One region of the Streptomyces sp. NBC_00287 genome, then DNA from elsewhere that is predicted to be linked to it. Evidence: riboswitches for the same ligand, from Rfam matches in the RefSeq annotation. Region 1 holds a riboswitch; the other holds the start of a gene.
The links. Region 1 has a riboswitch for FMN ahead of OHT76_RS07640 (riboflavin synthase). Riboswitches for the same ligand answer to the same signal wherever they lie in the genome.

Region 1 (3,402 bases):
ATCGTCAGGCCGTGCTTGCGGGCGAACGGGATCAGCTCGGGGAGGCGGAGCATCCGGCCGTCCTCGCCGGCGATCTCCACGATGGCGCCGGCCGGGCGCAGGCCCGCGAGACGGGCGAGGTCGACGGCGGCCTCGGTGTGGCCGTTGCGGGCCAGGACGCCGCCGGGCTTGGCGCGCAGCGGGAAGATATGGCCGGGGCGGACGAAGTCGTCGGCCCCCGACTCGCCGCTCGCCAGCAGCTGAAGCGTGGTCGAGCGGTCCGAGGCCGAGATACCGGTGGTCACACCGTGAGCGCCCGAGGCGTCCACCGTGACTGTGAACGCGGTTTTCATGGACTCGGTGTTGTTCTCGACCATCTGCGGGATGCGCAGCCGGTCCAGCTCCTCGCCCTCCATGGGGGCGCAGATCAGACCGCGGCACTCGCTCATCATGAACGCGACGATCTCGGGGGTCGCCTTCTCGGCGGCGATGACGAGGTCGCCCTCGTTCTCCCGGTCCTCGTCGTCGACGACCACGACCGGGCGGCCGGCGGCGATGTCGGCGATGGCCTGCTCGACCGGGTCGAGCGACCAGTCCTCGATGTTGTCGGTGCTGTACAGAACGGGTGAGGTGCTCACGCGGGCGCTCCTTCCAGGACGGGCCGCGTGTCCCTGCGGGAGCGCAGCCACCAGTCGCGCATGCCCCACAGGACGAGCGCGCCGTAGATGACGTAGACGAAGCCGGAGAAGGCGTAGCCGTTCGCGAAGTTCAGCGGGACGCCGACCAGGTCGACGAGGAGCCAGGCGAACCAGAACTCGACCATGCCGCGGGCCTGGGCGTACATGGCGACGATCGTGCCGACGAAGATGTAGGCGTCCGGCCAAGGGTCCCAGGACAGGCTCGGGTACGCCTTGAAGAGCAGGGCCACGGCGACGGTGCCGGCGGCGGCCGCTGCGGCCATCGCACCGCGCTCGGTCCAGGTGGCGAAGCGGACGGCGACCTTGCCGTCCTCGGCACGGGCGGTGCCGCGGTTCCACTGCCACCAGCCGTACAGCGCGACGGCCATGACGACGACCTGCTTGCCGGCGCTGCCGGTCAGATGGCCGTAGAAGGCGCCGAAGAGGACGAGGCCGGAGAGGAACTGGACCGGCCAGGTCCACAGGGAGCGGCGGAAGCCGAGGGCGAGGGTGATGAGGCCCAGGGTGTTGCCGACCATGTCCGACCAGATGATGTGCTGGCCGAACAGGACGAAGGCCTCGGAGTTGAGCCAGTTCACTTGGTCGCTCCGAGGAGCCGCTCGACGTACTTGGCGACGACGTCGACTTCCAGGTTGACCGGGTCGCCGGGCTGCTTGATGCCGAGCGTGGTCAGGGCGAGGGTGGTGGGGATGAGGCTGACGGTGAAGTAGTCGGGGCCCGCGTCGACGACGGTGAGGCTGATGCCGTCGACGGTGATGGAGCCCTTCTCGACGACATACCGGGCGAGGTCCGCGGGGAGCGAGATCTTGATGATCTCCCAGTTGTCGGAGGGCTTGCGCTCCAGCACCTCGCCGGTGCCGTCGACATGGCCCTGCACGATGTGCCCGCCGAGGCGCGCGCCGACCGCGGTGGGGCGCTCCAGGTTGACGCGGGAGCCGATGTCGAGGGCGCCCAGGCTGGAGCGGTTCAGGGTCTCGGCCATCACATCGGCGGTGAACTCGTCGCCCTCGTGGTCCACGACCGTGAGGCAGACGCCGTTGACCGCGATGGAGTCACCGTGCTTGGCGCCGTCGGTGACGACGGGGCCGCGCAGACGGAAGCGACAGGCGTCGCCGAGGTTCTCGACGGCGGTGATCTCGCCCAGCTCTTCGACGATTCCGGTGAACACTTCCCGGGTCCTCCCTGCCTCATGGGGGCACGGACTCCGGGGCTGTCGAAGAACGACAGAGACACGGACGACGACACCGGGAGCGACGCCGGACAGACCCGTCCGCAGGGGACGAGCTCATATCGGCGGCGCGCACGAATGCCCGCCCGCCGCGCACTGCCTCCCATCCGGACTTTAACCGTCGGTCCAGGAATTTCACCTGGTCAACCGGCCGCTGGAGGCGACCGGGTCGCGGACTGTAACCGCCGGTTCGGACTTTCACCGACCCCGGAGTGCGCTGCTTCTGGTACAGGGCCAGTGTGCCACGCCCGATCGACGTCCATGCGGGTGAGGGCTGTGGGCTGGCTCACAGGATGCATGCCTGGACATCTACATCGGCACATTGGTCCATCCGTGAATTGGTCCATACCTATTGACTCATTGGTCTAGTCCTCCCTACTGTCTGCGCAACTTCCGTGGAGAGGAACCGACTTGCTGTCACGCAACCGAGCGAGACCCGCCTTGTTCGCCGCGGTGGCCGCGGTCGCCGGCCTGGTCCTCGCCGGGCTCCCGGCCACCGTCTCGCACGCCGCCGACCAGGAGTCCTGCCGCCCCGACGGGCTCTACAAGACGCCCGGCGCCGATGTCCCGTACTGCGCGGTCTACGACGCCGAGGGCCGGGAGAAGATGGGCGCCGACCACCAGCGCCGGGTGATCGGCTACTTCACCGGCTGGCGCACCGGCAAGGACGGCACGCCCGCCTATCTCGCGCCGGACATCCCGTGGGACAAGGTCACCCACCTCAACTACGCGTTCGCGCACATCGACGGCTCGAACAAGATCTCCGTCGGCGCGGACGGCGCGACCAACGCGGCGACCGGGACGACCTGGCCGGGCGTGAGCGGCGCGGAGATGGACCCGGAGTTCTCCTACAAGGGCCATTTCAATCTGCTCAACAAATTCAAGAAGCAGCACCCGAACGTCAAGACGCTGATATCGGTGGGCGGTTGGGCCGAGACCGGCGGCTACTTCGCGGACGACGGCACGCGGGTGAACTCCGGCGGCTTCTACTCGATGGCCACCAACGCCGACGGCTCGGTGAACCAGGCGGGCATCGACACCTTCGCGAATTCCGCCGTCGATTTCATCAGGAAGTACGGCTTCAACGGCGTCGACATCGACTACGAGTACCCGACGACGATGAAGGACGCGGGCAACCCGCTCGACTGGTCCCTCTCCAACGCCCGCAGAGCCGGCCTGGTCAAGGGCTACGCGGCCCTGATGAAGTCCCTGCGCGAGAAGCTCGACCGCGCGGGCGCGGCGGACGGCAAGCACTATCTGCTCTCGGTCGCGGCACCCTCCTCCGGATACCTGCTGCGCGGCATGGAGACCTTCCAGGTCCAGAAGTATCTGGACTACGTCAACATCATGTCGTACGACCTCCATGGCGCCTGGAACGAATACGTCGGCCCGAACGCCTCGCTCTTCGACGACGGCAAGGACGCCGAACTCGCCGCCGCGGGCGTGTATTCGACCTCGCAGTACGGCGGAATCGGCTATCTGAACACCGACTGGTCG
Region 2 (3,402 bases), 870 kb from region 1:
GCGGAGGCCGTGGTGTGCGCGCCGCCGGACGAGGACTTCGCGCGGCGGCTGGCCGGGATCGGGGTGCCGATGGTGCCGGTCGGTCCGTCGGCGCGGGAGCTGACGCGCCAGGTGCCGCCGCCTTCCATGCCGCAGCGCGCGGCAGAGATCATCGCGAGCCAGTTCGAGTCGGTCGTCGCGGCGGCCGAGGGGTGCGATGTCCTGGTGGCGACCGGCGCGATGCCCGCCGCGGCCGGTGCGCTGTCGGTGGCCGAGAAGGTGGGCATCCCCTCCGTGTCGGTGACCTTCCAGCAGATCACCCTGCCGTCGCCGCACCGCCCGCCGCTGGCGTACCGGGGTCGGTCCTTCCCGCCGGAGGTGACCGACAACCGAGCGCTGTGGGACCTGGACGCCCAGAGCGTCGACGAGTTGTTCGGCGAAGCGCTCAACACGAACCGGGTGGCCAACGGCCTGCCGCCGGTGGACGGAGTCCGCGACTACGTCATCGGTGACCGCCCGTGGCTGGCGACGGACCCGGTGCTGGATCCCTGGAACGGGGCGCCCGAGCTGGACGTCGTCCAGACCGGCGCGTGGGTCGTGCCCGATCTCGCGCCGCTCCCGGCCGAGTTGACGGCGTTCCTCGACGCCGGGGCTCCGCCGGTGTACGTCGGCTTCGGCAGCATGCCCATGCACGGCTCGGCGGATGTCGCCCAGGTGGCCGTCGAGGCGGTCCGGGCGCAGGGCCGCCGCTTGCTGCTGTCCCGCGGCTGGGCCGACCTGACCTCGGTCGACGACCAGGACGACTGCTTCGTCGTCGGCGACGTCAACCACCAGGCACTGTTCGGTCGGGTGGCCGCCGTCGTGCACCACGGCGGCGCGGGCACCACGACGACGGCCACGCGGTCCGGCGCGCCTCAGGTGGTGGTCCCCCAGCTGGCGGACCAGCCGTACTGGGCGGGCCGGGTGGCCGACCTGGGCATCGGCGTCGCGCACGACGGCCCGACTCCGACCTTCGAGTCCCTGTCGGCCGCACTTCAGGTGGCCCTGGCGCCGGAGACGACCGCACGGGCGAAGGATGTTGCCGAGAGGGTCCGCACGGACGGGACGACGGCGGCGGCGAAGCTGCTGCTCGACGCCGTCTGAGGCGCGCGCCGGTCACTCTCGGCTCCCGCTGAGCCGGATCACGTCGGGCGGCGCCACGGCCGAATCCGTGGCGCCGCCGATGAGCCCTACGACGGCTCAGCGGGCGGCACCCACGGCCAGGTCGCCGGGGCGGGGGGCGTCGTGTGTGTCGCCGATCTTGTGGCGGTACTGGACCAGTTGGGCGACGGTGATCAGCGGTAGTCCGAACTCGTCTGCGAAGCGGCGCAGATCGGGCAGGCGCTTCATGGAGCCGTCGTCGTTGACCAACTCGCAGAGCACACCCGCCGGGCGGCAGCCGGCCAGGCGTACGAGATCGAGCGTCGCCTCGGTGTGTCCGGTACGGCGCAGCACGCCGCCCGGGGCGCCGCGCAGCGGAACCACATGGCCCGGTCGGCACAGGTCGCCGGCCGAGGTACCCGAGTCGGCGAGCAGCCGGATGGTGTGGGCGCGGTCGGCGGCCGAAATTCCGGTGGTGACGCCTTCCCGGGCATCGACGGTCACTGTGTACGCCGTGCCGCGCCGGTCCTGGTTGACGGAGTGCATCGGCGGCAGTTCGAGGCGGTCGCAGTCCTGCGGGGTCAAGGGAGCACACACATATCCCGAGGTGTGGCGCACCATGAAAGCCAGCAGTTCCGGCGTGGCGTGCTGGGCGGCGAAGATCAGGTCGCCCTCGTTCTCCCGGTTGTTGTCGTCCGCCACCACGACCGGCCTTCCGACCCGCACGGTGTCGATTGCTTCCTCGATGGTCTCGAGTGGGAACATCCCCGTCTCCTCCTCCGACATGGCCTGCACCAAGCGCGAACGAGGTCAGGAGCGGAAGAGCGCGACAGCCCAGGGCGCACCGGACGCGTGAACGCGCCGGTGAACGCCAGAATGCCACTACACGCAAACTCCCATCCGGACTTTAACCGTCGGCCCCGAAATTCCATCGGGTCAACCGGTCGATGGCTTCGACCGGGTCGCGGGCTTTCACCGCCGGTTCGGAATTTCACCGAACCCCGCTTGCGTTGTGTGGATCAAATTTGGCGGCTCCATGCTGCCACGGCCCTATCTGCCGCGCCAGTCTCTTCCACACCGCTTCGGCTCATAAACGCAACTTCTCAGCCGATTCCGGGTATCGCAACGGGGTTGGCACTTCCCCCCGTCTGCCGGCATTCAGGCCGCCGCGCGACCTGCCTTGAGTGCCGCCGCGATCTCCACGGTACGGCGGGCCTGGTGCCGGGCCGCCTGCAACTGGACGTCGCCCGGCGCACCGTCGCCCGCCACATGGGACGTGCCGTAGGGGTTGCCCGACTGGAACTGAACGGGGTCGGTGTAGCCGGGGGGCACGATGATGCCGCCCCAGTGGTAGAAGGTGTTCCCCAGGGCCAGCAGGGTGGATTCCTGGCCGCCGTGGGCGGTGTTGGAGGCGGTGAAGGCCGAGTACACCTTGCCCGCGAGCTTGCCCTGGAACCACAGCGGTCCCGTGCTCTCCATGAACACCCTCAGCTGGCTGGCCGGGTTGCCGAAGCGGGTGGGCGTGCCGAAGAGCACCACGTCGGCCCACTCCAGGTCGTCGTGGCTCGCGTTGGCGACCTCGGCGGTGTCCTGAAGGTGTTCAACCCACTCCTGCCGGAGGTTGATCACCTCCTGCGGGGCCGTCTCGGGCACCTTGCGCAGCCGCACCTGTGCGCCGGCCTTCTCCGCTCCCTCAACTGCCGCCTGCGCCAAGGCGTGCACGGTGCCCGTGGCGCTGTAGTAGATGACCGAGACATGCACGGATTCCGACATCGGTTCCCTCCCTCGGCCCGAACCGGGCCTGGCTAGCGTTGTGTTCATCGGGTACGACGACACAGCCCTGCGCGATGTGAGGCGACCGGCCCACCTCACAGTTCGCCGCCGTATCTCGTCGAACTGAAGGGGGACCGAGTGACCGAGGGAGTCGGCGAGACCATGACCCACGCATCCGGGGCCAAGCACACGCGGCCCGACGATCCGAGCCTGAGCGCGATCATGAGCGAGCGGCGACAGCTGATCAATCTCACCTACCGGCTACTCGGCTCGGTGACCGAGGCCGAGGATGTCGTACAGGAGACGTACACACGCTGGTACGCCATGACCCCACAGCAGCGGGAGGCCATCGAGTCGCCGGGGGGCTGGCTGACCACGGTCGCCAGCAGGATCTGCCTCGACCTGCTCGGCTCGGCACGCGCCCGGCGGGAACGCTACGTCGGCGAGTGGGTTCCGGAGCCGCTGCCCGGCCGTACCGAGTGGATCAGCGGGCGGCCGGGTGCCGCCGTC

Region 2: it holds a riboswitch for FMN, as region 1 does, so the genes downstream of both, ribB (3,4-dihydroxy-2-butanone-4-phosphate synthase) here and OHT76_RS07640 (riboflavin synthase) in region 1, are expected to answer to the same signal.

What each region holds. Positions count from the first base shown of each region.
Region 1 is NZ_CP108053.1:1,685,394-1,688,795, forward strand. Features, by position in the region: gene OHT76_RS07630 (bifunctional 3,4-dihydroxy-2-butanone-4-phosphate synthase/GTP cyclohydrolase II) at 1-617, opposite strand, end outside; gene OHT76_RS07635 (nicotinamide mononucleotide transporter family protein) at 614-1,255, opposite strand; gene OHT76_RS07640 (riboflavin synthase) at 1,252-1,845, opposite strand; FMN riboswitch at 1,995-2,125, opposite strand; gene OHT76_RS07645 (chitinase C-terminal domain-containing protein) at 2,317-3,402, shown strand, end outside.
Region 2 is NZ_CP108053.1:816,711-820,112, forward strand. Features, by position in the region: gene OHT76_RS04075 (glycosyltransferase) at 1-1,122, shown strand, start outside; gene ribB (3,4-dihydroxy-2-butanone-4-phosphate synthase) at 1,219-1,884, opposite strand; FMN riboswitch at 2,004-2,132, opposite strand; gene wrbA (NAD(P)H:quinone oxidoreductase) at 2,278-2,892, opposite strand; gene sigJ (RNA polymerase sigma factor SigJ) at 3,055-3,402, shown strand, end outside.